Regions from separate parts of the Pseudoduganella sp. R-43 genome, predicted to be linked through region 2. Evidence: riboswitches for the same ligand, from Rfam matches in the RefSeq annotation. Region 2 holds a riboswitch; the other holds the start of a gene.
The links. Region 2 has a riboswitch for thiamine pyrophosphate ahead of ACN9M3_RS22000 (TonB-dependent siderophore receptor). Riboswitches for the same ligand answer to the same signal wherever they lie in the genome.
Positions count from the first base shown of each region.

Region 1: it holds a riboswitch for thiamine pyrophosphate, as region 2 does, so the genes downstream of both, thiC (phosphomethylpyrimidine synthase ThiC) here and ACN9M3_RS22000 (TonB-dependent siderophore receptor) in region 2, are expected to answer to the same signal.

Region 1 covers NZ_CP183988.1:1,443,457-1,458,642, forward strand. Annotated here, with positions in the region: gene ACN9M3_RS06765 (class I adenylate-forming enzyme family protein) at 1-1,090, opposite strand, end outside; gene ACN9M3_RS06770 (SDR family oxidoreductase) at 1,083-1,913, opposite strand; gene ACN9M3_RS06775 (biotin carboxylase N-terminal domain-containing protein) at 1,924-3,870, opposite strand; gene ACN9M3_RS06780 (acyl-CoA dehydrogenase family protein) at 3,924-5,081, opposite strand; gene ACN9M3_RS06785 (acyl-CoA carboxylase subunit beta) at 5,096-6,733, opposite strand; gene ACN9M3_RS06790 (SDR family oxidoreductase) at 6,733-7,605, opposite strand; gene ACN9M3_RS06795 (acyl-CoA dehydrogenase family protein) at 7,617-8,735, opposite strand; gene ACN9M3_RS06800 (acyclic terpene utilization AtuA family protein) at 8,732-10,537, opposite strand; gene ACN9M3_RS06805 (DUF4382 domain-containing protein) at 10,702-11,904, opposite strand; gene ACN9M3_RS06810 (hypothetical protein) at 12,073-12,690, opposite strand; TPP riboswitch at 12,748-12,859, shown strand; gene thiC (phosphomethylpyrimidine synthase ThiC) at 12,937-14,796, shown strand; gene thiS (sulfur carrier protein ThiS) at 14,793-14,996, shown strand; gene ACN9M3_RS06825 (thiazole synthase) at 15,013-15,186, shown strand, end outside.
Region 2 covers NZ_CP183988.1:4,851,180-4,866,365, forward strand. Annotated here, with positions in the region: gene ACN9M3_RS21920 (ATP-binding protein) at 1-451, shown strand, start outside; gene ACN9M3_RS21925 (cysteine synthase A) at 640-1,605, shown strand; gene ACN9M3_RS21930 (VOC family protein) at 1,695-2,174, shown strand; gene ACN9M3_RS21935 (YciI family protein) at 2,201-2,626, shown strand; gene ACN9M3_RS21940 (YciI family protein) at 2,638-3,330, shown strand; gene ACN9M3_RS21945 (LacI family DNA-binding transcriptional regulator) at 3,327-4,319, opposite strand; gene ACN9M3_RS21950 (RNA polymerase sigma factor) at 4,390-5,649, shown strand; gene ACN9M3_RS21955 (hypothetical protein) at 5,661-5,915, shown strand; gene ACN9M3_RS21960 (hypothetical protein) at 5,900-6,208, shown strand; gene ACN9M3_RS21965 (Imm50 family immunity protein) at 6,205-6,633, shown strand; gene ACN9M3_RS21970 (putative quinol monooxygenase) at 6,698-7,072, shown strand; gene ACN9M3_RS21975 (hypothetical protein) at 7,136-7,975, shown strand; gene ACN9M3_RS21980 (GFA family protein) at 8,009-8,422, opposite strand; gene ACN9M3_RS21985 (immunity 26/phosphotriesterase HocA family protein) at 8,433-8,891, opposite strand; gene ACN9M3_RS21990 (ferritin) at 9,001-9,303, opposite strand; gene ACN9M3_RS21995 (iron-containing alcohol dehydrogenase) at 9,429-10,592, shown strand; TPP riboswitch at 10,600-10,698, shown strand; gene ACN9M3_RS22000 (TonB-dependent siderophore receptor) at 10,772-12,874, shown strand; gene ACN9M3_RS22005 (hypothetical protein) at 12,917-13,432, opposite strand; gene ACN9M3_RS22010 (hypothetical protein) at 13,914-14,618, opposite strand; gene ACN9M3_RS22015 (AAA family ATPase) at 14,622-15,137, opposite strand; gene pnuC (nicotinamide riboside transporter PnuC) at 15,134-15,186, opposite strand, start outside.

The DNA of each region.
Region 1 (15,186 bases), 3.4 Mb from region 2:
GGTGCACGATTTCGCCGATCTCTCCCTTGCCGAGCAGGCGTCCGTCGGTATCCATGATGGCCGTGTCGTTGACGGGCGTCGCTTGCCCCCAGCAATTGCCGGTGCGGTGCTGCTGGTCGGGCGGGAAGTAGACTGTCATCGGGAACATCTCGGTCAGGCCGCTGCCCAGCGCGAAATGCGGGCAGAATTCCTGCATCAGGCGCCGCAGCAGCTCCGGCGCCATCGGCGCCATGGCGTAGATGGCCAGGCGCAGCGCGGACAAGTCGTGCCCGGCGCGCGAAGGGTGCATCAGCATGGCACCGTACATGGCCGGCAGGGCTGCCACCAGCGTGACACGGTCGCGCGCCAGCGTGGCCAGCACGGCGGCCGGATCGAAGCCGCGCGAGATCGAGATGGCGGCGCCGCATGCCAGCCCCGCTGCGGCCATGCTGAACTGGGCGCAATGGAACAGTGGCAGGATCGCCGACAGTACGTCCTGCTGCACGATCGATACAGTCACCGCGTTCGACATCACGGCCGCCAGCACCGAACGGTGCGAGTGCATGGCGCCCTTGGGGTTGCCGGTGGTGCCGCTGGTGTACATGATCAGCGCCAGGGCATTCTCGTCGAGCGCCAGTTCGGCGGCGGTGCCCGGTTGGCCTGCGATCGCCTGCGCCAGCGTGCCGTCGCCGCTGTCGGCCCCCGTCGCGCAGCGCAGAAGCGGCAGGCCAAGCGCGGGAAGAGCGGCGTTCCAGGCGGGGTGCGCCGCCAGTTGGGCATCTGCCACCATCAGGCGCGCTTCGGCGTGCTGCGCAATATAGGCCACTTCCGTCGGCGACAGCATGGCGTTGATCGGCACCCACACCATGCCTGCCTTCAAGATGCCGAATGCGGCCACCACGAATTCCATCGAATTGGGACTCAGCATGGTCACCTTGTCGCCCGGCTGCAAGCCGCTGGAAAGCAGGTAGTGTGCGAAGCGGTTGCTGTCCTCGTCCAGCTGGGCATAACTCATTCGCCTGCCGCCTTCCAGCAGTGCCGTCGCCGCGCCGTTGCGGCGCGCGCTGCGGGAAACCAGGCTGCCAAGGGTGTCCTGCATGGGTTCATTCATTGCCAGCCTCCACGAATAAATCGATCATTGGCTCAACGCCCGGCGTCACCAGGTATTGGGAGAAGTCGGTGATGCCGCCGGCGCGCAGCACTTCCTCGTCGATGAAGAAATTGCCGTTGGTCGAGCGGCTGTCGCGCGTCAGGATCTGGTGCGCCGCATCGGCCATGATCTCCGGCTTGCGGCCGTATTGGCCGCCGCCGGGCAGGGCCACGTTGAGGGCGGCCGTGGCGATAATGGTGCGCGGCCATAGCGCATTCACGCCGATTCCATCCTCGGCCAGCTGGGCCGCCAGGCCATGCACGATCATGCTCATCGCGTATTTCGACGTGGTGTAGGCGGCGTGACGCGCGAACCATTTCGGATTCATGTCGATCGGCGGCGACAGCGTCAGGATGTGCGGGTTGCTCGATTGCTGCAGGTGCTCGATGCAGTGCTTGGCGCAGACAAAGGTACCGCGCACGTTGATGTCCATCATCAGGTCGTAGCGCTTCATCGAGGTGTTCTGCGCGTTGGTAAGGCTGATGGCGCTGGCGTTGTTGACCAGGATGTCAATGCCGCCGAATTCGGCGACGCCTTTTTCGATAGCCGCAACGACCTGCTCCTCTTCCCGGATATCGACCGCCAGCGGCAGCGCCTTGCCGCCTGCCGCGCGGATCTCCTCCGCGGCGGAGTAAATGGTCCCTGGCAGGCGCGGATCGGGTTCGGTCGTCTTCGCCGCGATGATCACGTTCGCGCCATCGCGCGCCGCGCGCAAGGCGATGGCCTTGCCGATGCCGCGGCTCGCGCCGGTGATGAACAGGGTCTTGCCTTGCAGTGTATTCATGGCTTCTCCGTCAATGTGTGATTTCCAGCAGCAGCTGCCCGGTCGCCACCTGCATGCCGAGCGCGGCGCCGAGCGTGGCAACCGTCCCGTCACGGCTTGCCAGCAGGCTGTGCTCCATCTTCATCGCCTCCAGGGCCAGCAGCGGCTGGCCGGCGCTGACTTTTTCGCCTTGCGCGACATGCAGCGCGACCACGCGGCCGTTCATGGGCGCTTCGATGCGGCCATCGGCCGCGCCATTGCCGGCCATGCGCGGCGGCGCGTCGCACAGGTCGTGCAGCGCATGCTCGGTGTCGTCCAGCAGGAAGTACAGCCTGGCGCCGTCGGCGGCGAAATGCAGCGTGGCGGGCTGGCCATCGAGCGACAGCTGCAGCGTGCCAGGCGGCGCTTCGGTGATTTCGGCGCGCACCGGCGTGGCGCTGTCGCCGCTGGCAACGCGCCAGGCGTCGGGACCGTCGGCGCTGGCCCGGCCCTGCTGCTCGGCGTCGTCCAGCGTAAAGCGCAAAGGCTGGGCATAGGCTTGGCTGGAGCACCAGCCGTGCAGTTCATCGGGGTAGCGGCGCGCGTGCCGTTGCGAGCGATGCCACACCAGGAGGGCGCCTGCCGCCGGCAGGACGCGCGCCAGATCGGCCGCCGCCCCACGCTGGCCGGCCGGCAGGTGCAGCGCGATAAAGCCGGTGCTGGCCTGGCCTGCTGCGAAGGCGGGATGCGCCAGGCATCGCGCGAGGAAAGCACGGTTGCTCGGGATGCCGAGCAGCACGCATTCGTCCAGCGCGCGGCGCAGGCGACGCAGGGCGTCCGCGCGGTCGCTGCCGTGGGCGACCAGCTTGGCAAGCATTGAGTCATAGTACGGCGGTACCCGCGCGCCGTCGGCCAACGCGTGGTCGCAGCGGACGCCTGCCGGCGCGCTCCAGCGCAGCACCTCCCCGCTTTGCGGCAGGAAGTCCTGGGCCGGGTCTTCCGCGCACAACCGCACTTCGATGGCATGGCCGCCAACCGCTCGCCGCGCATCGAGTTCGGCCTGCGTCAAAGGCAGCGGCGCACCCGCCGCCGCCAGCAGCTGCCACTCCACCAGGTCGATGCCGGTGATCGCTTCCGTCACCGCATGCTCGACCTGCAGGCGGGTGTTCATCTCCATGAAATAGAACTCGCCGTCGCGGTCGAGCAGGAATTCCAGGGTGCCTGCTCCGACGTAGCCGATGGCGCGCGCCGCAGCCACGGCCACCGCACCCATGCGCTCGCGCAGCTCCGGCGATACTGCCGGCGAGGGCGATTCCTCGATCAGCTTCTGGTGCCGCCGCTGGACAGAACAATCGCGCTCCCCCATATGCACCACGTTGCCATGGCTGTCGGCAAACACCTGGATCTCGACATGGCGGGGCTCGAGGATGGCGCGCTCGAGGATCACTTCCGCGCTGCCGAAGGCGTGCAGCGCCTCCGAGCGCGCCGATGCCAGCGCGGCGCCGAATGCGCCCACCTCGTCCACCCGCCGCATTCCGCGCCCGCCGCCGCCGGCGGCAGCCTTGATCATCACCGGGTAGCCGATGCGGCGCGCTTCGGCGGCCATGCGCTGCTCCGTCTGGTCCTCGCCCTGGTAGCCCGGCACGCAGGGCACGCCAGCCTCCAGCATCAGCCGCTTGGCGCCGGCCTTGTTGCCCATCGCCCCGATCGCTGCGGACGGCGGGCCGATGAAGGCCAGCCCGGCATCGGCGCAGGCCTGCGCGAATTCGGCACTCTCGGCCAGGAAGCCGTAGCCGGGGTGTATGGCGCCGGCGCCGCTGGCCTTGGCCGCCGCCAGCAGCGCCGGGATGTTCAGGTAAGAATCGGCCGGTGCGGCGCCGCCGATGCGCAGCGCCGCGTGCGGGCCGTCGGCCGCGTCGATCGCGCAGTGCGGCGCGCCGGCATCGGCGTCGGAATACACCGCCACGCAGCGGTAGCCCATGCGCCGCGCCGTGCGCATCACGCGCAGCGCGATTTCGCCGCGGTTGGCGACCAGGATGGTGTCGAAGGCGTTCACGCTTTGCGGCCCGGCAGGATGTCCATGTATTTGCAGATGATGCCCAGCATGACTTCGTCGGCGCCGCCGCCGATGGACGTCAGGCGCCCGTCGCGGTAAAACTGCGACACCGGGTTCTCCAGCGTAAAGCCCATGCCGCCCCAGAACTGCATGCAGCCGTCGGTGATCTGGCGCGCCAGGCGGCCCGCCTTCAGCTTGGCCATCGAGGCCAGCTCGGTGACGTCGGCGCCGCCGATATACATGCCGCAGGCGCGGTAGGTCAGGGCGCGCAGCGATTCGAGCTCGGTCTGCATTTCGGCCAGCTTGAAGTGCACCCACTGGTTGTCCAGCACGCTGGCGCCGAAGATCTTGCGCTCGCGCGTGTAGTCGATGGTGGCGTCGATGCAGTTCTGCATCTGCTGCACGATATTGGCCGCGCACCACAATCTCTCTTCCTGGAACTGCAGCATCTGGTAGGTGAAGCCTTTGTCTTCCTCGCCCACCAGGAAGCGCTGCGGCACCCGCACCTCGTCGAAGTGGATCAGGCCCGTGTCGGAGGAGTTCATGCCGATCTTGCGGATCTTCTTGCCCACGCTGATGCCCGGCGTATCCATCGGCACGATGATCAGCGACTTGTTGCGGTGCGCCGGGCCGTCGCCGGTGATCGCGAGAAGGCACATCCAGTCCGCCTGCAGGCTGTTGGTGATCCACATCTTGCTGCCGTTGATGATGTAGTCGCTGCCGTCCTTGCGCGCCGTGGTGCGGATGGCCGCCACGTCGGAGCCGGCGCCCGGCTCCGATACGCCGACGCAGGCCACTGCCTCGCCGCTGATTGCCGGCGCCAGGAACTCGCGCCGCAGTGCGTCCGAGCCGAAGCGCGCTAGCGCCGGGGTCGCCATATCGGTCTGCACCCCGATCGCCATCGGCACGCCGCCGCAGCGGATATGGCCAAGCGCTTCGGCCATCGCCATCGAATATGAATAATCGAGGCCCAGGCCGCCGAATTCGACTGGCTTGGACACGCCCAGCATGCCCAGCGCGCCCAGCTTGCGGAACACTTCCTTGGCGGGGAAGATCTCCGCCGCCTCCCATTCGTCGACGAACGGGTTGATGTCGGTCTCGATGAAGCGTTTCAGGTTGCGCTGCAGTTCCAAGTGTTCGTGGCTGTATTCCATGGGGTCTCCAGTATTTATGGTCGGGCGACGCCGAATTGCACCGGCCGCAGCTCGCGCCGGCGCGCCTCGTCGCACACTGCCAGCACGCAGGCCAGCACCTTGCGCGTGTCGCGCGGATCGATGACGCCGTCGTCCAGCAGGCGTCCGGATGTAGTGAAAGCATCGGTCTGGCGCTCGAAGGTGTCGATCACCTTTCCCCGCATGGCGGCAATCGCCGCATGGTCGACTTCCTGGCCCTTGCGCCGCATGCTGCCCTCCATCACGATGGCCATCGTGGTCGCGGCCTGCTCGGCGCCCATCACGGCGGTGCGCGCATTGGGCCAGCTGAAGCAGAAGTCCGGCATGAAGCCGCGCCCGGACATACCGTAGTTACCGGCGCCGAAAGAAGCGCCGCAATGCACGGTGATGCGTGGCACGTTGGCGTTGGCCAGCGCCTGGATCATCTTCGAGCCGTGCTTGATCATGCCGGCCTGTTCGTACGCCTTGCCGACCATGAAGCCGGTGGTGTTCTGCAGGAACACCACCGGCGTGCCGGACTGGCAGCATAGCTGGATGAAGTGCGCCGCCTTGGTGGCGCCGGCCGGGTCCAGCGGGCCGTTGTTGGTGATGATGCCGACTGCCATGCCGCAGATGGCCGCGTGGCCGGTCACGGTGGCCGCGCCGTAGCCGGGCTTGAATTCCAGGAAAGCCGAACCGTCAACGATGCGCGCGATGACTTCTCGCATATCGAGGGGCTTGCGCTGGTCACTGGGAGCGATGCCGAGCAGTTCAGCGGCGTCATAGAGTGGCGCTTGGTAGCCGCCGCCCGCCACGGCCGGCGCCGCAGCCCGGGGCGCGCCGCCATTCCAGCCCAGGCTGGCTACCAGTTCACGTGTGATGCGCAGCGCGTCGGCATCGTCCTCAGCCAGGTATTCGGCCAGCCCTGACACTGCGGCGTGCATCTGCGCGCCGCCCAGTTCTTCCTCGCTGGCGATTTCGCCGGTGGCTGCCTTCAGCAGCGGCGGCCCGGCCAGGAAAGCCTTGGCGCGCTCGCGCACCATCACCACGTAGTCGGAGAGGCCGGGCATGTAGGCGCCGCCCGCCGTGCTCGAGCCGTGCACCACGCTGATCACAGGCAGCCCCGCCGCAGACAGGCGCGCCAGCCAGTAAAAACCGCTGCCCCCATGGATGAAGGTTTCGACCTTGTAGTCCAGCAGGTTGGCGCCCGCGCATTCGACCAGGTGGATGAAGGGCAGCTTCTGCGCCAGCGCCACTTGCTGCAGGCGCTGGAACTTCTCTATCCCCATCGGCTGCACCGCACCGGCATCGATGCCCGAATCGTCGGCCACCACCATGCAGCGCACGCCGCCGACGAAGCCGATGCCGCCCACCATTCCGCCGCCGGGCACCGAGCGCTCTGGATCCGGATGGTCAAGGCAAAAGCCGGCCAGCGTCGCCATTTCGAGGAATGGGGCACCGGCATCGAGCAGGGCACCCAGGCGTTCGCGCGGCAGCAGCTGGCCGCGCTTGGCGAACAGAGGCGCCGAGGCGGCCGACTTGTCGCGCGTGCGCGCCTCCAGTTCGCGCAGGCGCCCCAACTGCACTTGCAGCGCAGCGCTGTTGGCCTGGAAGGCTTCGCCCTGCGGCACGACGCGGCTCTCCAGCGCGGGCATTATTCGCCCTCCAGCACGCGCGGCGCGGCAGCCAGGTGGAAGCCGTTGAAGGCCGCTGTCGCCCCAGCCTGGCGCGGCCGAGGCATCGGCATGCCTGGCCGCACGTTGGGCCGGCCGCCGTCGACGCGCAAGGTGGCGCCGGTGATGAAGGCTGCCGCATCGGATAGCAGGAAGGCAATCGCCGCCGCCACTTCCGACTCGGTACCGAAACGGTGCAGTGGCACGGTGCGCGGAAAGGCGCGGATGGTGTCACGCATCTCCGGTGGATACTGGTCCATGCCTGAAGAAGCGATATAGCCCGGCGCCACGGCATTCACCCGCACCCCGTATTGCGCCCATTCGAAAGCCGCGGTCTCGGTCAGGCTCACCATGCCGGCGCGCGCCGCGCCCGAATGGCCCATATCGGGCATGCCGCCGAACATGTCGGCCACGATATTGACGATGGCGCCGCCATGTTCGGCCATGCTCTGGTTCAGGCATTCGCGCGCCAGCAGGAAGCCGCCGGTCAGGTTGGTCTGCACCACTGCCTCCCAGCCCTTTTGCGAAATTTCGCGCAGCGGCGCAGGGAACTGGCCGCCTGCATTGTTGACCAGGCCATGAACCAGGCCATGCTCGGCCACCACCGTAGCCACCAGTTCGCGCACCGCTTCTTCGCTGCGGATATTGCAGCTGTAGCCGTAGGCCGCGCCGCCTGCGCGGGCGATTTCGGCACGAACGGCATCGAGCTTGGCCGATTCCCGCCCCACCAGCAGCACGCGCGCCCCCAGCGCCGCCAGCTCATGCGACGCACAGCGCCCGATGCCGCTGCCGCCGCCCGTCACGACAATGGTGCGGCCCTCGAACAGGCCGGGTTTGAAGATCGATTGATACATTCAGCTTCCTTTCAGGACCAGCCGAGCTGGCGCGCAGCCAGGTCGTTGAGGATTTCTTCGGCGCCGCCGCCGATCATATACACCTTGGCGTCGCGGTAGACGCGTTCCGACACCGTGCCGCGCATGAAGCCCATGCCGCCCAGGATCTGCACCGCCTCGCCGGAGCAGGCCTGCATGGTTTGCGCCGCGAAGTTCTTCAGCATGCATACCTGCGCCACCGGCTGCTCGCCCCCATCCATGCGCGCCACGATGCTGTCGATGAAGGCGCGCGTGGCTTCGATGCGCGTCGCCATCGCCACCAGCTTGTGGCGCACGGCCTGGTGCTGCACCAGCGTCTTGCCGAAAGTTTTGCGCTGCTGCGCCCACTCCACCGCCTCGTCAAGGCAGGCTTGCGCCAGGAAGCAGGCGTGCATGGCCAGCATCAGGCGCTCGTCGTTGAAATTGCGCATCAGCAGCGCGAAGCCGGCGTTTTCCGCACCCAGCAAGTTGGCGGCCGGCACCCGGCACTGGTCGAAATGCAGTTCTGCGGTATCGGAGCACCACCAGCCCATTTTCTTCAGCGGGGTGCGCGCCAGGCCGGGCGTGTCGCCGGGCACCAGCAGGGCGCTGATGCCAGAGGCGCCAGCACCGCCGGTGCGCACAGCCGCCGTAATCCAGTCCGCGCGCATGCCCGAGGTAATGAAGGTCTTGCTGCCATTGACGATGTAATGGTCGCCATCGCGCACGGCCGTAGTCGCCAGACTGGCCACGTCGGAGCCGCCGCCCGGTTCCGTCACCGCCAGGGCGCTGATCTTCTCGCCGGCGAATATGCCGGGCAGCACACGCGCCCGCAGTGCCGCCGAACCGCCATGCACGATGGGCGGCGCGCCGATGCGGTGGCTGAACAGGGAAGCCAGCAAGCCGCCGCAGCCGGTGCGGCACAGTTCCTCGTTCAGCACCTGCAGCTGGCGATAGCTGGCTGGAATGCCGCCCTCCGGTTCCGGAAAGCCCAGGGCCAGCAGCCCAAGCTCGCCAGCCTGTTTGTACAGTGCGCGAGGGAAGGTGCCTGCCTCCTCCCAGTCGTTGACGTGTGGCCGCAGCTCCTGCTCGACGAAACGTCGCACCGTGGCGCGCAGTGCCTCTTCCATCATGTCCTCCGGCTGGTAAAGTTGGGCGGCACAGCAACCGGCATCGCCAGCAGCCACTGCGCCATGCCTTTGCCGAGCGGGTCATGGCGCAGCGACGCCATCCCGCCGCCGCCCAGAGCCTGTTCGCACACGAAGTTAAGAGCACGAATTCCAGGCAGCTCATAGCGCGTCACCGCACCGCGCACCTTGTCGGCCAGGTACGCCGCCACCGCATCCGGCGTGAGCTGCTCACGGAGCAAAGGCAGGTCGTCCGGATGGCGCGCGATCACGCCGATATTCGAGGTATCCCCCTTATCCCCGCTACGCGCCCAAGCCAGCTCGATCAGCGGCACCACGCGCCACCCCTCTCCAGTTGGGCTCGTGTCACACTTGGGGTGTGACCCCAGGGTGTGACACGAGCTCTGCCGTGCAGGGCCGCTATGCTCGAGGCCGTGTCCCTCTTGGGGACTCGGCGTCCCCGTGATGATCCCAAGGTGTGACACGGGCTGGGCCGTGGTGCCGTCGGGCAGGTGGACGATGGGCTGGAGGCGGGTTTTGGCGAGCAGGAAGGAGAACTGTTTGATGGCGGGGGATACGGCAGGTCGGCCGCCGAAGCCGGTAGTGCCGGGGGCCCAGGAGGTGCCGGCCGGGGCGATCTCGCGCGCGAAGATTTCAAGCGCGGCGCGCTGCGGGTGCGCTACCGCCAACCACATTACTGCCTGGCCGAAGCCTTCCTTCGCGCCCAATACATCGATATGGGTTGCCGAATAGTCGCCCAGGCCGGCGCGCGCGAACATCGCCCGCGTGCGCGCCAGGATCGCTTCGGCGCTGCGGCGCGCCTTGCGCCCCGCTTCGTGGCCGACCACAGTCAGTTGCGCAGCACTGCGGAAGCCGTCGGCATAGGTGGCGCTGACTTTGTAAGTCGGCGTTGGCGCCTGGCCGCGCGCACCTTGCACCAGCACGCGCTGCGGGCCTTCGGCTTGCAGGGTGACGGCGGTGAAGTCGCATACAACGTCGGGCAGCAGGTAGCGCGAGGGATCGCCAATCTCGTACAGCAACTGCTCGGCCGCTACGGCCGGGGTCACCAGGCCGCCGGTGCCTTCCGGCTTGCCCAGCACGAAGCTGCCGTCGGCGCGGCATTCCACTACCGGATAGCCGCTGTTGGCCCAATCGGGCACCTGCTCCCAGTCGGTGAACAGGCCGCCGCTGCCCTGGCAGCCGCATTCGATCAGGTGCCCGGCCAGGCTGCCGGCGGCTAACCGGTCGTAGTCGTCGGGCGCCCAGCCGAATTCGTGCATCAGGGCGCCCAGTGTCACCGCGCTGTCGACGCAGCGGCCGGTGATCACCACGTCGGCGCGTGCATCCAGCGCGGCCTTGATCGGCAGCGCGCCGAGGTAGGCGTTTGCGCTCAGCACCGTGGCCGGCAGCTCGATGCCTTCCGCATGCAGGGCGGGCAGCAGGGCAGATACATCGTCGCCTTCGACCACGGCGATGCGCGGCTCCAGCCCCTGTTCCGCCGCCAGCGCGCGCAGTGCTGCCGCGCAGCCTTGAGGGTTGATGCCGCCGGCGTTGGCGACGATGCGTACGCCGCGCGCCAGGGCGTCGCCCAGCACGTCGCGCATGACGTCGATGAAGTCGGTGGCGTAACCGAGTCCGGGCTGCTTGCGGCGCGCTGCCGCCAGCAGCGACATGGTCAGCTCGGCCAGGTAATCGAAAACCAGGTAATCGAGGTCGCCGCCATCGAGCAGCTGGCGCGGGCCGAGGGCGCTGTCGCCCCAGAAGCCTGCTGCACCGCCGATCCGGACATGGTTCCTGCCTGCGCGCACTGCGGCTCCTTTTATTAAATCAATCGATTGAATAATTCAGGATACCGCGGAAAAGCGTGCCTGTGCAAGCGTGCTGCGTTGCTGCGGCACGACGCATGAAAAAGCCCCGGCTGCCGCCAGTGGCGGGGCCGGGGCTGCAGCGTCAGCGAAGCCGACGCAGGTGCTTAAGGCACCAGGTTGAAGTTCACGTTGACCGCGTTGGCGACGTTGATGTCGACCGAGGCGTTGGACAGCGTGGTGTAGCCGGTGGCGGAGGCATCGACCTTGTACATGCCGGTTGCCGGGATCGTGCCTGCGCTGGAGAAGGCCAGCGGCAGGGTGGCGCTATAGGCGGCGTACTGCGGCGCGGCCAGCGGCAGCTTGGTGATGCTGTAGGCGCCGGTGGTCAGGTCCGCGTTGGCGTAGCGCAGGGTGACGGTCGGGCCGCCGGTAATGGCTTGCTTGGCCGAGACCAGGGCCGATTCGGTGGCGCTGGCCGGGGTCAGCGTCGCGGTGCCGCTGATCGAGCCCATCAGGCTGGTGTTGGCCAGGGTGAAGGGCGCGCCGGTGGTGCTGATCGGAACCATGCCGGTGGTGGAGGTCACCGGCACGCCGCCCACCACGTAGGCCGCGTGGGTGTTGGAGGTGATCACCACGTCGTAGTTACCGAGAGGCAGGCGTGGCAGCACGAATTCACCGGTGGCGCTTGGCACCGTCGCCGCCACCACGGCGCCGTTTTGCTGGGCGCTGACGGTGACGCCGTCGGACAGCGTCGACGTGGCAACGAAGCCGCTGATGCCGTTCAGGGCAGTCGGGATCACTTTAACCACCGGTTTCAGCGCGTACTTGCCATTGCCCTTGGTGACGATGGATTTGCAGGCGTCAAAGTCCATCACCAGGTCGTAACGCTGGCCCGCTTCCACGGTGAAGTCGGCATTCATCTTGATGCCGGACTGGACCGCGCTCGGGGTGTCGAGCGAGATCTCGGTGGTGGTGCCGCTCAGGACCACGGAGTTGGCAGTCGCGTTGCCGGTGTTCGGGTCCAGTACCAGGCGCACCTGGTTGTAGCGGCCTGCTGCCAGCGAGGTCTGGCCCAGTGCATCCAGGGTGCCGTTGGTCAGGTTCAGCAGATTGATTTTCTTGCCGGGCGACAGGGTGATGTCGGTCCAGCCGCTGTCGGTGTCGCTGGCGGTCGCGCTTGTGTTGACGCGAACTTTGTTGACCGTCACGTTGACGGCATCGAAGCCGCAGGCCGGTGCGTCGGTAATCGACACGCCCAGGGTGCCCATGGTCTGGACCGGCGGGGCGTCGCCGCCGCCACCGCCGCCGCAGGCCGCGAGCAAGAGGGATGTCAGTGCGAGTGGAAGCAGGGAGACTTTGGAGTTCATGGTGTTGCCTCTCGAAGTAGTTATTGGTGCTCTTCCATTATCGGAACCGAGAGGAAAAACGCTATGTGCGATTACGCACATAGTAACGAATTGTTACACTTGCAGATGGCAAGTAACTGAGCGGTTCCGCCTTGTGTTGGCGCATGGCAACACAGCCATCCCGCACTCCTATGGGCAGTTGACATTCCACGCGGTGAGCTCCGCGCGCGACGGCCGCACCGTCACGTCTACCTTGCTGCCGATATCGCTTTCGTAAGCAAGCAGGAACATGCCATCGGGACTGCGGCCCAGTGCGCGCAACTGGAAATTGCGCGAGCGCGTTGGTGCGCAACTGGTGTTGCCGGCCATGAGCAGGCGAGCGCGCTGCAGCAGTTCGCCCTGGGCCTGGATCAGGCGCAGCATGTCGATCTCGGCCAGCGGCGCGCGCAGTTCGACCATCGTGGCCGGCGGCGTGCCGCAGCTGGTGGTGTGGTGAATCCAGACATGCTGGCTGCTGTCGGCGCTCCAGCTGTCGTCGGCCTGCTGTGCGTAGCGGGTGCGCGTGACGCGGCACAGCGGCAGCACCAGGCGCACCGGCGGCGCGTCGCTGCTAGCGCTGGCAATCCATTTTCTTCCATCGTGTCCGCGCTCAATGCGCAGCGGCGGAACGGGCGCGCCCGGCGCGGTGCGCTGCATGAACTGTTCGAACGAGCGCTGCTCGGCCAGCGTTGGGGCGCGCGCATCGGCGCCTGGCGCCGCCATGGCGGCCTGCGCAGCCATCGCTGCCAGGAATACTACATATCGCATCCGGTCTCCTTTTAATGCGCACCGATTATAGATATAATCCGCTCGCTGCCGAAAGGTGGCACACGCTAGGGGTCCTGTGCGCGCGGTTCGATACCGGGTGCGCGGGTGAGAAATACCCTCCGAACCTGATCTGGATAATGCCAGCGAAGGGAAGCTTCAGGATACGCAGCGGTTGCGCCTACACGGCGCAACCGCAAGCGCAACCTAACCTCCTTTGCTGGCTCCTGCGCCAACAAAGGAGCCAAAATGAACGCCAATCCAACCTTCCTCGCCGCCCAGGCCGAGGTCGACTCCGCAGCCGTTACCCCGCTGCCGAATTCCCGCAAGATCTATGTTACCGGTAGCCGCCCGGACCTGCGCGTGCCGATGCGCGAAATCAGCCTGTCCGGCGACAACGCACCGGTCACCGTGTACGATTGCTCCGGCCCGTACAGCGATCCGGACGCCGCCATCGACATTCGCAAGGGTTTGGGCACGCCGCGCGCCGCCTGGATCGCCGAGCGCGACGACACCGAATTGCTGGCCGGCCCGACTTCCGATTACGGCCGCCTGCGCCTGGCCGACGAAAAGCTCGACGCGCTGCGCTTCGAGCTGCACCGCCAGCCGCGCCGCGCCCAGGCCGGCCGCAACGTAACGCAGATGCACTACGCGCGCCAGGGCATCGTCACGCCGGAAATGGAATACGTGGCGATCCGCGAAAACCTGCGCCGCAAGGAATACCTGGCCGGCCTGCGTGCCCAGGGCGAGAAGGGCCAGCGCATGGCCGACCTGCTGGGCCGCCAGCACCGTGGCGAATCGTTCGGCGCCGCCATCCCTGAGGAGATCACGCCGGAATTCGTGCGCCAGGAAGTTGCCCGCGGCCGCGCCATCATCCCGGCCAACATCAACCACCCGGAACTGGAGCCGATGATCATCGGCCGCAATTTCCTGGTCAAGATCAACGCCAATATCGGCAACTCCGCCGTGACCTCCTCCATCGGCGAGGAAGTGGAGAAGATGACCTGGGCCATCCGCTGGGGCGGCGACACCGTGATGGACCTGTCCACCGGCAAGCATATCCACGAAACGCGCGAATGGATCGTGCGCAATTCGCCGGTGCCGATCGGCACCGTGCCGATCTACCAGGCGCTGGAAAAGGTGAACGGCAAGGCCGAAGACCTGACCTGGGAAATCTTCCGCGACACCCTGATCGAACAGGCGGAGCAGGGCGTCGACTACTTCACCATCCACGCCGGCGTGCTGCTGCGCTACGTGCCGCTGACGGCCAACCGCATGACCGGCATCGTGTCGCGCGGCGGTTCGATCATGGCCAAGTGGTGCCTGGCGCACCATCAGGAAAACTTCCTGTACACGCACTTCGAAGAGATCTGCGAAATCATGAAGGCCTACGACGTGAGCTTCTCGCTGGGCGACGGCCTGCGTCCCGGCTCGGTGTGGGATGCCAACGATGCGGCGCAACTGGGCGAGCTGAAAACCCTGGGCGAACTGACGCAAATCGCCTGGAAGCACGACGTGCAGGTGATGATCGAAGGCCCTGGCCACGTGCCGATGCAGCTCATCAAGGAGAACATGGACCTGCAACTGGAGCAGTGCAGCGAGGCGCCGTTCTACACCCTGGGCCCGTTGACCACCGATATCGCGCCGGGCTACGACCACATCACCTCCGGCATCGGCGCGGCGCAGATCGGCTGGTACGGCACCGCCATGCTGTGCTACGTGACGCCGAAGGAGCACCTTGGCCTGCCGAACAAGGCCGACGTCAAGGAAGGCATCATCACCTACAAGATCGCGGCTCACGCGGCGGACCTGGCGAAGGGCCATCCGGGCGCGCAGATCCGCGACAACGCGCTGTCGCTGGCGCGCTTTGAATTCCGCTGGGAAGACCAGTTCAACCTGGGCCTGGACCCGGACCGCGCGCGCGAATTCCACGACGAGACCCTGCCGAAGGATTCGGCCAAGGTGGCGCACTTCTGCTCCATGTGCGGCCCGCATTTCTGCTCGATGAAGATCACGCAGGAAGTGCGCGAGTTCGCTGCCAAGGGCATGCAGGAAAAATCGATCGAGTTCGTCAAGGGCGGCGCGAACATCTACCGCGAGCAAGCATGATCGAGATTGAACTGAATGGCGCCGCGCATGCGGTGCCGCCGCAGCAGACGCTGGACCAGCTGATCAATTCGCTCGAGCTGACCGGCCAGGCGCTGGCGCTGGCGGTCAACCGCCAGGTGGTGCCGCGCCAGCGCTGGCCGCAGGTCGCGCTCAACCACAACGATAAAGTAGACATCGTCCGCGCCATCGGCGGGGGCTAAAAAGGGGAGACTGCAAATGCAAGACAAACCATTGGTTATCGCAGGCAAGGAATACAACTCGCGCCTGCTGGTCGGCAGCGGCAAGTACAAGGACCTGCCGCAGACCCGCGAAGCCACGCTGGCTGCGGGCGCGGAAATCATCACGGTGGCGATCCGCCGCGTCAACATCGGCCAGGACCCGCACGCGCCC
Region 2 (15,186 bases):
GGTGGCGCTGCTGAGCGATTGCGCGCATGAGGCTGGACGTCATCCGGATGTGAAGGTTACGGCTGAGCTGCCGGAGCATGCGCATGTGCTGGGCAATGCAACTGACCTGAAGCGGGTGATTGCCAACCTGGTCGAGAATGCCCGGCGCTATGGCAAGACGCTCGATTCGGATGTGACCGAGATTGATATCAAGTGCTCGGTGCGGGGAGTGCATACGGCCAAGCGCGTTGTTGTCGAGGTGCAGGACCACGGCGTGGGTGTGCCGGAGGGGCAGATTGCGCAGTTGCTCAAGCCGTTTACGCGGCTGGATACGGCGCGCGGGCAGGCCAACGGGGCCGGGCTGGGGCTGGCGATTGTGGACCGGGTGCTGTCGCGGCATGAGGCGGAGCTGGAGGTGTCCAATCGTGAGGGGGGCGGGTTGAAGTTCACTATTTCTTTGCGGGCGCTTTAAAACCGGTAAACCTGGGTCTGACCCGCAGGGTCAGACCCAGTCTGCTCATCTGCCGCTGGTTTCGGTTGTGCGCACTTGATCTTCGACGAAAGTCAACAGCCTCGACCCAACAGCAAGACGCAAGACCGTTGGGGGTCTGACCCTACGGGTCTGACCCCGAATTACCGGTTTTGGGCTAAATTGAAGTCATGCTCCGCCAAGGCTTCGCCGACGCCATCGGCCATACTCCCCTGATCCGCCTCGCCCGTCTCTCGGCCGAGACCGGCTGCGAAATCCTGGCCAAAGCCGAGTTCATGAACCCCGGCGGCTCCGTCAAAGACCGCGCCGCCCTCGCCATCATCCTCGACGCCGAGCGCTCCGGCCGCCTGAAACCCGGCGGCACCGTCGTCGAAGGCACCGCCGGCAACACCGGCATCGGCCTGGCCCACCTGTGCTCCGCACGCGGCTACAAATGCGTGATCGTCATCCCCGAAACCCAGTCCGAGGAAAAATTCGCCATCCTGCGCACCCTTGGCGCCGAAGTGCGCCCCGTCAAAGCCGTCCCCTACGCCGACGACAACAATTACCAGAAAGTCGCCGGCCGCCTCGCACAGGAATTGCCCAACGCCATCTGGGCCCAGCAGTTCGACAATCTCGCCAACCGCCAGGCACACTACGCAACAACCGGCCCAGAAATCTGGCACGACGCGCATGGCCGCATCGACGCTTTCACCTGCGCTACCGGCACTGGCGGCACCCTGGCCGGCGTCGCCCGCTACCTGAAGGAGCAGCAGCCGAACATAAAAATCGTGCTGGCCGATCCCTACGGCAGCGCGCTCTACAACTGGATCAAGCACGGCGAACTGAAGAGCGAGGGCAATTCGATTTCGGAAGGCATCGGCAACAGCCGGGTCACCGCAAACCTGCAAGGCACACCGATCGACGACGCCATCCGCATCGACGACAAGGCGTGCGTGCAGATGGTCTACCGCCTGTTGCGCGAGGAAGGCCTGTACGTCGGCGGCTCGAGCGGCATCAACGTGGCCGCCGCGGTTGAGCTGGCAAAACAGATGGGGCCCGGCCACACGATAGTCACCCTGCTGTGCGACCGCGGCGCCACTTACGCGGCCCGCCTGTTCAACCCGGAATGGCTGGCTGAAAAAAATCTTTTGTAATCGTGTCGATCTGGCGCATCGCCGTTCGTCGTGGGAATATGGAGGCCGCAAACGGTGTCCAGTTCCCAAACAACGAATGGAGATTCACCATGACTGTCAAACCAATTCCAGAAGGCATGCGCACTGTTACCCCGCACCTGGTCTGCGAAGGCGCTGCCGATGCCATTGCTTTCTACAAAAAAGCCTTCAACGCGGTAGAAAATTCCCGCATGCCCGGCCCTGGCGGCAAGATCATGCACGCCCAGATCAGCATCGGCGATTCGAACATCATGCTGGTCGACGATTTCCCTGACGCCGGCTGCTTCGGCCCGAAACACTACAAGGGCACGCCGGTAACCCTGCATATTTATGTGGAAGACGTGGACGCCGCCTACAAGCGTGCAATCGACGCCGGCGCCACTGCCAAGATGCCCCCTGCCGACATGTTCTGGGGCGACCGCTACGGCGTGCTGGTGGACCCATTCGGCCACTCCTGGTCGATCGCCACCCACAAACGCGACCTGACTCCCGCGCAGATGGAAGAAGGGATGAAGGAAATGATGAAGAACTCGCCTGAGTGCAAGGGCTGATTTTTAAATTCAATCGAGAGGACACCATGCGATTCATGCTCATCGTCAAAGCAACCCCTGATTCCGAAGCCGGCAAGATGCCGAAAACCGAACTGCTCGCAGCCATGGGCAAGTTCAACGAGGAACTGGTGAACGCCGGCGTACTGCTGGCCGGCGAAGGCCTGCACCCCAGTTCGCGCGGCGCCCGCGTGCATTTCTCGGGCAGCAAGCGCACGGTCATCGACGGCCCCTTCTCGGAAACCAAGGAGCTGATTGCCGGCTTCTGGCTGATTCAGGTAAAGTCGCTGGCTGAAGCCATCGAATGGGTCAAGCGCTGCCCCAATCCGATGGAGACCGACTCAGATATCGAAATCCGCCAAGTGTTCGAGGCCGAGGATTTCGGCGCCGAATTCACGCCCGAACTGCGTGAGCAGGAGGCGCGCATCGCCAGCAAGATCGCAGCGCCCGTTTAAAGGAGACTTCAATGCAGTACATGGTAATTCGGAAGGCCGACGCCACCTCGGAATCGGACAACTTCCCATCCGCTGAACTGGTGCAGGCCGTACCGGGTGCCAAATGGCTGCGTTCCAGCGCCGACGGCGGCCTGCGCATGCGCCGCCGCGACGGCCAGTGGCTGTACGAAGAAGGCCCGTTCGAAGATGTGAGCGTGGCCGGCTTCACCTTCATCGAGGCCGAAGACCGCCGCGCCGCCAGCGAACTGGCTGCGCGCTGGCCATCGGCGGACGCGGAAGGCAGCGCCGTGGTCGAAGTGCGCGAAGCCGGTTGCCCCGGCGGCTGCGTAGGCTTCGACACCGGCGCGGCGCCCAAGCATACCGCCTGGGCCATCCTGTTGCGTTCCGATGCCGTGGCGGAGCAGGATTTCGAACCGCCGGCGGCAGTGATCGACATCATGAACCGCGCCAACAATGCCGGCATCGCCGCCGGTGTTGCACTGTCTGGCGAAGGCTTGAAGTCCACCGCACGCGGTGCGCGCGTCAAGTTCAGCGGCGGCAAACCCTTCATCACCGACGGCCCGTTTGCCGAGGTGAAGGAACTGATCGCCGGTTATTGGGCGGTGGATGCGGCTTCGCGCGATGATGTCATCGCCTGGGTCAAGTCCTACCCCTACCCTAACCCCGGCGATATGGAAGTGGAACTGCGCAAGGTTGCGATCTAATCCCGAGTGGCGGTGGAGGCGCGCAGCACGAGTTGCGCGTTGACCACCGTCAGCGGCTCGACTTCCTGGCCTTCGATGGAGGCCAGGAGTTTCTCCATAGCCGCCGCGCCCATCTGTTCGCTGTTCAGGTCCACGCTGGTGAGGGCCGGCGAAGCGAAACTCCCGAACTGGATATTGTCGAAGCCGACCACGGAAACGTCTCCCGGGACGCGGAAGCCCAGCGCCTGGGCGGCTTTCATGAAACCCAGCGCCAGCAGGTCGTTGAAGCAGACCAGCGCGTCGGGCGGCTGCCTGCCCAACATGATCGATGAGCTCAGTTTCTCGCCCGCTGACGACGCTGGAGCTTCGGCTTCGAATACGCTCAGATCCAGTCCTTGCGCCGCCAGTGCCTCGCGCACGCCGGCCATGCGCTCGCGGTCGCGGCGCGAATTGGCGTAACCCATGTAAGCTACCCGCTTGTGGCCTTGCGCCAGCAGGTGACGCGTGACCATGAAGGCGCCAAGCTGGTCGTCGCTGGCCACGGAAGGCAGCTTGATATAGTCCGGCCGGCCGAAAAATACCGATGGACGGTCCAGCGCCAGCAGCCAGTCCAGTTCCTCCTCCGGCGTGCGGGAATAGACGATCATGCCGTCCACGCGCCGGCTCAGGGCTTCCAGCAGTTGACGCTCGCGCTCCGGGGTTTCTTCGGTATCGACCAGCAGCACGGTGTAGCCGTGGGACTGGGCCACGCGGTTGGCGCCTTTTACCACGCTGGCGTAGTGAGGGTTCGTAATATCCAGGATCGACAGGCCGATGGTCCTGGTGCGCCCGGTAATCATCGACTGCGCCATCGGATTGGAGCGGTAGCCCAGTTCCTCGATGACGCTGGCCAGCCGGGCTTCGACCGCCGGCGAAAAGCGCTGCGCGCCGTTGACGAACTTGGAAACCGTGGCCGTGGATACCCCCGCGGCGGCTGCCACATCACGGATTGTCGCTACGTTCTTCTTCATCGGCCGGTACATTATTGGAAAAGTTGCCGAGTTTATCACGCCATCACTGCCGTGATGGTAAAGTAGCTGGATGAACGACAACAGCATCCACCGCGCCATCGACGCTGTCTGGCGCATCGAAGAAGCGAAGATCATCGCGGTCCTGACACGCATGCTGCGCGACGTCGCACTGGCGGAAGAAATGGCGCAGGATGCGCTGGTCAGCGCGCTTGAGACCTGGCCGGAAAACGGCACGCCCGACCGGCCAGCCGCCTGGCTGATGCAGGCGGCGAAGAACAGGGCGCTCGACTACCTTCGCCACCAGAAGCTGGTGCACGAGAAAGAGCCCGAGCTGACCTACGAAATCGAAGGCTTGCTGCAGGACGCCGCGCCGGACCTGGAGCGCGAGCTCGATGACAATATCGGGGACGACCTGCTGCGCCTGATCTTCATTTCCTGCCACCCGGTGCTGACCATGGAAGCGCGCGTGGCGCTGACCTTGCGCCTGCTGGGCGGCCTGACGACCGACGAAATTGCACGCGCCTTCCTGGCGTCCGAATCGACGGTGGCGCAGCGCATCGTGCGTGCCAAGCGCACCCTGGGCGATGCCAAGGTGCCGTTCGAAGTGCCGCGTGGCGCAGAGCTGGAAGAACGCCTGGCCGCGGTACTGCAGGTGATCTACCTGGTCTACAACGAGGGTTATTCCGCCAGCGCGGGCGCCGACTGGATGCGCCCCGCCCTGTGCAACGAGGCGCTGCGCCTGGGGCGCATCCTGGCCGAGCTGGTGCCAGGCGAACCGGAGGTGCACGGGCTGGTGGCGCTGATGGAGATCCAGTCTTCGCGGTCGCGCGCGCGCACAGACGCGCAGGGCAAGCCGGTGCTGTTGCTGGAGCAGGACCGCACGCGTTGGGACCAGATGCTGATCCGGCGCGGGCTGGCGGCGCTGCAGCGCGCGCAAGCGTTGAACCGGGTGCCGGGGCCATATGTGCTGCAGGCCGCCATCGCCTCGTGCCACGCCCGCGCGCGCCGGGCCGAAGACACCGACTGGCAGCAGATTGCCGACCTGTACCTGGCGCTGGCGACGCGTGCTCCTTCTCCGGTGGTCGAACTGAACCGCGCGGTCGCGCTGGCCATGGCTTATGGGCCGGAGGTGGGGCTGGAATTGGTGGACCAGTTGGTCGACGAACCGGCGCTCAAGCAGTACCACCTGCTGCCAAGCGTACGGGGCGACTTCCTGTTCAAGCTGAACCGCCTGCCCGAAGCACGTTTCGAATTCGAACGCGCTGCGGCGTTGACGCAGAACGAGCAGGAGCGCCAGCTATTGCTGACACGCGCCGCGGCCTGCAGCTAACAAGGAGGGCAATGGTGCCGGACTATGAACGAATCGGCCGCTTCATCTATTCATTCCATCGCATTTGTGGATCTGTCGAAACATTGACTGAAACTGCGTTGGCCGAAAGTGCGCCGCGAGAACTAAAAGTACGGGCCGCGAGTCTCGCGCAGAACTTCAATCACATCCTGGAAAACGCCGCATCTACAGTCGACAGCGAATTTTCGGCGACGCTTAAGGAAGCATCTGAAATACAAATGGAAATTGAGAAATGGCGATCCGTCTAAGCTATCCCAAGATACTCCTCACACTAAGCATTCTTGCATCCGGCACCCAGGCTTTCGCCGAGTCTCCCCCTACGGAATTCGTCCCGCAGATTCTTGAGCCAACAGGCGGCACGATTACGCGTCCGAAGTCCTGGTTCTTTTCCGAGGGGCATCGTGGTCCGATGTACATGTGGACAATCTCGCGAGAAGACATCGCCGGCAAGCGCCCATACACGACTGGGGTCCGCATCCAGTCCTTTGTTGGCGTCAAAGAGCACTTCGAACTGATCGACATGAAGCGCGTTGAAAAATGAGCGAAAAACAGTCAAATTGGATTGAGTATCTCTATAACAAGGCCGCGCTAGCCGGTTCATTTGGTGCACGATCACCTTCGCTCGACCGCTTGCGCCTGGTACAGATCGTGATTGGTCAAAGCGCTGATTTTCACGTCAGCCTGAACTTCGCTGAGCTACCCGAACAGAGTCCAGCACGATGGGTTGCTAATGGCAACGACAGCATCCAGCTGAGGCTTTCCTTTTATGACCTGGCCAAGTTATCCATATGCGGCGATACGCATGAAGGCAATCTCGATGTGGCGGCGTCATTTGGACCAGCCGGCCAGTTCACGATTTCGGGCAGTCGGTTCAATGTTGAGCTTACGTATACCTATGTGAAGGCAGACCTGTATCCATTCAATTCGGCTGTTTTCGAAGAACCCCTGGACTGGTATCGACGATGAGAATTGCCCAGACTGAATTCAGCCAGAAGCTGAAACATCGCCCTCAAAACCAGTGGAGACATGAATGTTCGTGCCTGACACCTGCTGCACCTTCGTACCGTACTTCGAGATCCAGGACGGGCACCTTGAGGCTTTCAAAGCCCTGGTGCTGAAGCTCGTCGCCAAGACGCGCACGGAGCCAGGCTGCATGCACTACGCCTTCTCGTTCAACGGCAACGTCGCCCACTGTCGCGAAGGTTACGTAGACGCCAACGCTTTGCTCACACATCGTGAGAACGTTGCTGAATTGATTGGCCAGGCGCTGAAGATTGCAAAGATCATCCGGCTCGAAATCCACGCACCAGAAGCGGAAATCGATAAACTTCGTGGCCCGATGGCATCGCGAAATCCTGAGTTCTTCGCGCTCGAAGAAGGCTTTCGTCGCAGCGGCGAGGCCTAGCCCTTGCAACGGGAGGCAATACTAAGAATAGCGGGACACCGCCAGGAAGTTTGAATTGGAGCAATGATGAATGAGAAGAATCTCGCCTGGAGCGAGGAGATTGGCTGCGAGGGTGGTCCGGTACTTGTCGCAAATCTGGATGATTTTGCGCATTGGCGTGGCAGCGAACCGTTTGATGCTTCGATGGCCACTGAATTACATTATTGGTCGCCATTCACTTCAGAATTGCCCGAGCAGTGGCAGCCAAACGGTCCTAACGGCCATCAGTATCTTGCCGCTTCAAATCCGTCCGAGGCGCGGGAACAGTTAATGTCCCTGGTGCTCGATCTTTGGCCAGGAACTGTAATAGAACGGACCGAACCAACGTGGCGTGCAAAGCGCCCGGATGGGAAAGTCTTGAACGTTGCGTTGTCGCCGGACAGCGAGTACGACAACGCTACCAGGAATTTTGATGCCGAACGCGTTCATCACTTTGGTGAGGGCGCCAGCGGGTATTTGTGGAGTGCGGCGCCCGGCATGGTTCGTATGGATCTCGTCGAAACGCGCGATTGCCTGGTTCTATCCCAGGTAGAGTTTGCCGATGACGATCAGGATGCGCAGCGAGCGGTTGATCATGCGCTGAGCGCGGATTGGCGACATATCGCCCCGGCCTTGCAGTACGAAGTAACCGCGGGGCCAGTCGTAGTTGCATGGTCGCCAAACAGTGCGCGCGATTTGTCAAAGCCTGTTAGCCACGGTGACGCGACACCTACCAGCCCGGGACTATTGCTTGATTTGGCTACTGGTGGCAGCGGTGCGCTACTTTGGCTGGCGCCTGGGCTGTATGAGTCAACCTTGCAATACCATGAAGAAGGCAGTTGGGCTATTTCGTGGTGCAGGCTTCAGAGAGTTGATGCGCTTTAGACCAACACCTGAGCGCCGGCCACAACGCGCAAGCTAGGCGCGTTCGAGAGCGCCGTCGCGGCGCGTGCGGCGGTAGCGCGGCAGGTCGTCGCAGATTGGCTCCCAGTGCAGGCGGTTGTCGGCAAAGGTGTGGTCTTGCGGCGGCAGTGCTTCGGGATCGTCCAGGCTGGAAGTGGTGATGTCCAGTTCGCCGGGCGTGCTGTCATCGGCAAAGGTGAGGTGGGTGCCGCAGACGCCGCAGAATTCGCGCGTCACGCCGGGGCTGGAATGGTAGATGGCGGGCTTGCCGCGCACATAGCGAAACTGGGTGCGCGGTACGCTGAACCAGGCCACGCTGGGCGCGCCGGACAGGCGGCGGCACATCGAACAATGGCACCAGGTGCAATTCAACACCGGCGCGTCTGCCTCGTACTGCACTGCGCCGCAAAAACAGCCGCCCGTGTACATAGGGATCTCCCTACTCCAGCAATTTGGTCATGAGCAGTTCCGCCGAGCCGTAGCCAAACAGCGAATCGCTCTCCAACCCCTCCGTGTCGTATGGCACGGACACTTCGCGCTCCGGCTTGGCCGGATCGTCGCCGTAGGTTGCCTGCCAGGCGCGCTTCAAGGCATCGGCGCGGCGGATGAACATCGGCACCGGCCAGTCGATGCGCTGGAAGCCGATGGTATTGCCGATCACCGGCCAGCGCCCGTTGGCCACCGCGATGTCGCCGGTGCGGATCACCTTCAGCGCATCGTTCGCCTTCAACTGCTGCACGTCCGCCAGGGTCGGCAGCGTCCAGTGGGTCGGCCCGAACAGGTAGGCCAGCATGACCTTTCCTTGCGGTGACAGGCGAGCCACCAGTCCGGTGGCATAGCCGCCATTTCTAAGCGGGATGGCAAACCAGCTGCCCTCCCGGTACGGCTGCAACTTCATCGACTTCCTTTCTCGAAGTCGGGGTCAGGTCTGGCAATCGGACACGGGCTCGACCGTAGGCGTCGCCTACGGTCGAGCCCGTGTCCGATTGCCAGACCTGACCCCGACTTTAATCACCATAGTGGTACTGCGCGGCGATCGGTCCCGCCTTGAACAGCGCTTCCTTCATTTCCTTGTCCATTTTCGGGTCGCGCCGGCGCACCCATTCCAGCAGCATGGCGATCTGCTTGCGCGTGGAATCGCGGTGGCTGGCCATGACCAGCTTCAGCTCGGGGTCGGTGCACGTTTCGATGCGCTGGTTTTGCAAGTCCAGCATCTCGATCTTCTCGCTCAACGACGTTAGCGCCCGGTGCATGTCCAGCACCTGGGCATTCAAATAGTCGCGCGGCTCGACCACGTGTTCCTGTGTCATCTCACTCTCCTTAGGCATGCGGGTACACGCATTGTCAGCCTGCGGCGCGGATTTCTCAAGTGTAGCAAGGCGCTTGGCGGGGTGTCGCACGGATGGGCGAGATTTGCGCGATAATGCCGGGCACTATGCAAAACTTCGAATTCCACAATCCAACCCGCGTGATCTTCGGCGTGGGCCAAATTGCCTCCTTGGCAAAACATATTCCCGCCAATGCACGCGTGCTGATGCTCTACGGTGGCGGCAGCATCAAGTCCAACGGCACGTACGACGAAGTGCGGGCTGCGCTGAGCGAGCATACCGTGCTCGAATTCGCAGGCATTGAGCCGAATCCACGCTACGAAACGCTGATGGAGGCGGTCGAGCTGATCCACCGCGAAAACATCGATTTCCTGCTGGCAGTGGGCGGAGGATCTGTTGTCGACGGTACAAAATTTGTTGCCGCAGCGGCGATGTACGACGGCGACGCGTGGGACATCCTGAAGATCGGCGGCAAGGTCATCAAGGCCGCCCTGCCCTTTGGCGCCGTGCTGACGCTGCCGGCCACCGGTTCGGAAATGAACAGCGCCAGCGTCATCAGCCGCGCCGAAACGCAGGAAAAGCGCGCTTTCATGAGCCCGCATGTTTATCCGCGCTTCTCGGTGCTGGACCCGGCCAAGACGCTGACCCTGCCGCTGCGCCAGGTCGGCAACGGCGTGGTCGATGCTTTCGTCCACACCACCGAACAATACCTGACCTATCCGGCCAATGCGCCGGTACAGGACCGCTTTGCCGAAGGCTTGCTGCAAACGCTGCTGGAACTGGGCCCGCAAGTGCTGGCGCGCCCGGACGACGTGGAAGTGCGCGCCAACATCATGTGGACCGCCACCATGGCGCTGAATGGCCTGATCGGCGTCGGCGTGCCGCAGGACTGGGCAACCCACGGCATCGGCCACGAACTGACCGCGCTGTTTGGACTGGACCATGCGCAGACGCTGGCGATTGTCCTGCCGGGCATCCTGCAGATTCGCCGCGAAGCCAAGCGCGGCAAGCTGCTGCAGTATGCCGAACGTGTCTGGGGCCTGCATGCCGGCAAGGGCACCGACGATGAGCGCATCGACGCGGCCATCGGCAACACGCGCGCCTTCTTCGAGCAGATGGGCGTGCCGACCCGATTGTCCGGCTACGGCCTGGGCGCGGAAGCGATCGACGCCACCGTCGCTGCCATGGAAGCTGCCGGCCTGACGGGCCTGGGCGAACGCCGCGATATCACGCCTGCCGACGTGCGCAAGGCGCTGCAACTGAGCCTGTAGTACAATACCGCCTCGCTAGGGGTCCTCGCGCATGTGCGCGGGGTGAGAAATACCCTCCGAACCTGATCTGGATAATGCCAGCGAAGGAAAGCGTAGACGGTTGAAGGCCCGCAGTCTCGGACCCTGCTCTCACCCCTCGTGCTCTCCTGCTGGCGCATAACATACAGCAAGAGCACATCATGAACAGCACCCGCATCAATAGCAAAATCAGCCTGGCCGCACTGGCCATCGCTTCCGCCTTCGCACCTGCCGCCCATGCGCAGGACCAGAAAATGACTGAAGTGGTCATCACCGCCAACCGCGTGGCCGCCGAGCGCGCGTCCGTGGCCGGCTTCAGCGACCAGCCCTTGCTGCAGACGCCTGCTTCCGTCACCGTACTGACTCGCGAACAGATTCAAGACCTGAACATCGGCACTACCACTGACGCCGTCAAGTACGACGCGAGCATCGGTGACGCGTACAACGCCGTTGGCTATGCCGAGCAGTTCTCGATTCGCGGCTTCAAGCTGAATAACGCCAACTCCTACCGCAAGGATGGCCATCCGATTTCCGGCGATACCCAGATCCCGCTGGAGAACAAGGAAAGCATCGAAGTGCTGCGCGGGCTGGCCGGCCTTCAGCAAGGCGTCGCGGCGCCAGGCGGCGTAGTGAACTACGTGACCAAGCGTCCAACCGAGAACAACCTGCGTTCCGTGCAGTTCAAAGTGAGCGAGCGTGGCTCCGTGCTGGGCACGGTGGACCTGGGCGGCCGGTTCGAAGATAGCCGCTTCGGCTACCGTTTCAATGCTGCGGGTGAACGCATGCGCTCCATCATCAAGGGCGCGGACGGCCATCGCAGCTTCGTATCCGGCGCTTTCGATTTCCGCATCAGCCCTCAGGCGTTGCTGCAAATCGATGCCGATTACCAGAAGAAGTCGCAGAAGTCGGCGCCAGGCTTCCAACTGATCGGCGGTACCAATCTGCCGGTGGTCGATGCTGACACGTTCCTGAATGACCAGGCTTGGGCCAAGCCGGTGGAGACTGAATCCAGCAATATCGGCGTCAACTTCCAGTACCAGCTGTCGCCTGAGTGGAAAGCCACCCTGAGCGCCAACCAGCACCGCTTCAAGCGCGACGACTACACGGCCTTCCCATACGGCTGTGAGAACGAGTTGTTGTGGCCAGGCTATTGCACCAATGGCGACTACGATGTTTACGATTACCGCAGCCTTGGTGAAAAGAAGAAGCCGCTGTCTGCCAAGGCGCTGTTGAATGGCCGCTCCGCGACCGGTTCGATTCGCCATGAACTGACTGCCGGCCTGTCCTTCTTCAGCAACCACGAGAGCTGGGGCGATTACGTATACGAGAAAGCAGGCGTCAGCAATATCTATCACCCAGTTGCAGTGCCAATGACCGACAAGCAGGTTGGCCCGGTTTCCGAGCGCCGCAATGATCATGAGCGTTCCGCCTTTGTGCAGGATGTCATCGGCCTGACCGATCAGCTGGCGCTGCATGCCGGCGTGCGTTACGCTTCCCTGCGCCGCAATGAGGTTGACGTGGTCCCGGTTCGCGAGAATTTCTGGCTGCCGAATGTGTCGCTGGTATTCAGCCCGACCGCCAAGCTGTCCTACTATGCGAACTACGCCCAAGGCCTGCAGTACGGTGGCGTAGCCCCACTCGGCACTTCCAACTATCCGCACGCCTTGGCGCCGGGCAAGTCCAAGCAGGTGGAACTGGGCGCGAAGGCTGAAATCAACGGCATCTCCCTGTCGACCGCGCTGTATCAGATCGATCAGGGCCTGGAGTTTACCGACCCGGTTTCCAACGCATTCGTGCGCAGCGGCCAGGAACGTCATCGCGGCCTGGAATTTACTGCGCAAGGCAAGGTGACTCGTGACCTGCTGCTGGGTGCTTCGATGGCGGCCATCCGCGCGAAGCAGGAAGGCACCGGCCTGGCCGAACTCGATGGCAAGCGCGTGACCAACGTGCCGAACTTCAAGTCCACTGTGTGGGCTGATTACGCTGTGGCCGAAGTGCCTGGCCTGAAGCTGAATGCAAACTGGAGGTTCTCTGGCCGTAAGGCATTCGACCAGGAGAACAAGACCATGGTGCCTTCCTACCACGTGGTCGACCTGGGCGGCTCTTACGCTACCCGCGTGAGCGGTTCGACGGTGATCCTGCGCGCGCAGGTGAAGAACGCGTTCGACAAGTTCTACTGGCGTGATGTGACGCCGGAACTGGGCGGCTATCTGTTCCCAGGTTCGCCGCGCACCTTCCAGCTGTCGGCGCAGGTGGACTTCTAAATTTGCAATGCGGAGCCGGGCCCAAGGCGGCTCGCGCTCCGCTTAACCTAACGGAAGAACTGCGGAGTCGGACAGATATGCATCGATTTCTTCTTGCGAAGTGTCGACATTGCTGATCATCTCAAGGAGGTGCGCGAGGTTCGGGAACTCAAGGCGCGCAGCGAAGTGTTTGGCCTCGAGAACTTCAGTTTCCTCCCCACCGTACTCCCAGACGTGAAGATTTATCATTTCGAAGAGTGCACGATAAATGGACGAACCGTACGAGGTGACTTCGCTTGGACGCTCCAAATAAAACGAGATGTACTCAGGTTCATTCAGTGCAATATCAACTGCGAAAACCAGCTCCCCGTGCTCCCATAACGGCAAAAGCGTTCTGTGTGCCAAGTCCTCCCAATTTCCTGGGTAATCTGGGGCTCCTTGCGAATAGAAGTAGTAGGGGCAATTAAACAGGTCTCGCATGCCCGCAGGGGCGTCGAGCGCGCCAAGGAAATCCTTTACGGTAAGTGGGAGATTCAAGTGATGAATTGCCTCAATACGGCGGCTTTCTGATACGCTCATGCTAGGGTCCAATTTGTTTTGAAAGGCCGACTACTGCCAACCATTCGGGAAGCGCGAAATGTGGCGGAGACAAAGCCTGGAAGTCCTAAGATTGAATTGCGTGGCCCCATCGGTCTGCCCTTACCTCTTCATTCAAACAGCTTCAGGCCTCGATCAAGACCATCGCATCGATCGCCCTTACCTAATGCAACAAGCCTAACGCCCTGCACCTCAAAGGTCTCGATCATTCTCCGAAGCTCATTGGCGTTCGATGGCTGCTTGCTCACATAACAATGCCCATCGGACGCGTACGAGAATATATCAGGGTCCACGGTAAAAGGCTTTCCACACGCAGTGCAGCAACCCGCCTCCACATAAAAGTCGCCGCTCACGTTGTCGGCGAACGGGGCGCGCCCGCCCCCTTCACTTTCGGCGCAGGAACTCCATAGCGCGTTCCGAAAAGGATGAGTGCCCCCTGGCGGCAATCTGCGATGGGCGCAGTTCAGAACAGGTACTGCGCACGCATCGAGAAGGAATTGGCTGCGCGTCCTGAGTTTTTGCCAAACAGGTAGGCCGCTTCGTATTTGAGGCGGCCCGCTTCGCCGAAGAATGCCGGGCCGGCGCGGTGCGATTGTTTTTTCGACGGCAGCCAGTTGTTCCACTTTCCTACTTCGCCAAAACCTTGCAGGCCGGGAGAGAACCAGCGCTTCCAGCGTTGTTTCACCTGCCACTGGTAGGCCAGTTCGGTTTCGTTCTGCTTCCCGTTGTCCATCTCACGCTGGAAGAACACGTTGAAGTTCAACTGGGTGCGCCAGATCTGCGTTTGCAGGACTGGTCCGAATTCCACGTAGTAGCCGTTATCGCTCCGCCGGGCACGCTCCACCAGCGTGTGCAACGCGACATCGACGTCGTACTGGCCCTGGGTCAGCAGGAAGTCGTTTTGCCATTCGACGCCGGTGTTGCGGGTTTGCCGCCCGTTGCGTTGAAACCATTGCGTGGTGAGTTCGGTGTACCAGCGCGACGTTACGCCATAGCCGATACCGATCTCCGGGCTGGCTGTGTTGCGCGAATTCTTGTAGTGGGCGTTCCAGTATTTGTAGTCGATTGAAGCCTGGCCTTCTACGTCGTAAACGGTGACCATGTAATAACCGGTCTCGCCAAACGCCGCCAAGGGGAACATGGCGGCCAACGCGAGCAGTTTTTTCATGCTTCAATCCCCCAGGAGTTGAGCTACTTGCTTCAGGCGTTCATCGAGGTTGCCCGAGATGCGCGTGTACGGTACACCGCGCCGGGCCAATTCATCGAGCAGGATCGCATCAATAATACCGCTGACATCCTGCTCCTCATGATGAAGTCCGTCAGGTATCCAGGCAAATTCGGGTTTGCAGACAAGGGTTATGTCGTATTGGCGCGACGATGCGAGACTTGCGAGCTGCTCGTCGATGCCGCCGAAGTAATGGATGCTGTAGACCGCCGTCATCAGCGGCGTGGTGTCGCAAAAGAGGAAGCGGCCGCTCTGTGCAGCCAAGGCATCTTCCCGCGCCACCTGGGTGGTGGCAATGTGGAACTGGTCGGTCGATACGGGAACGCATTGGCGCGCGTCGCAGAATTCGCGCAGGTATTCGGGCACCCAGACCGCGCCGTAGCGCTCTGCCAGCGCTTGCGCCAGGGTGGTCTTGCCGGAGGATGCAGCGCCGATGATGGCGACGCGGTATGGCTGCTTCATTTCCAGACGACTGCTTCTTCCGGTTCGTCCCTGCTGCTGTCCTGCCAGG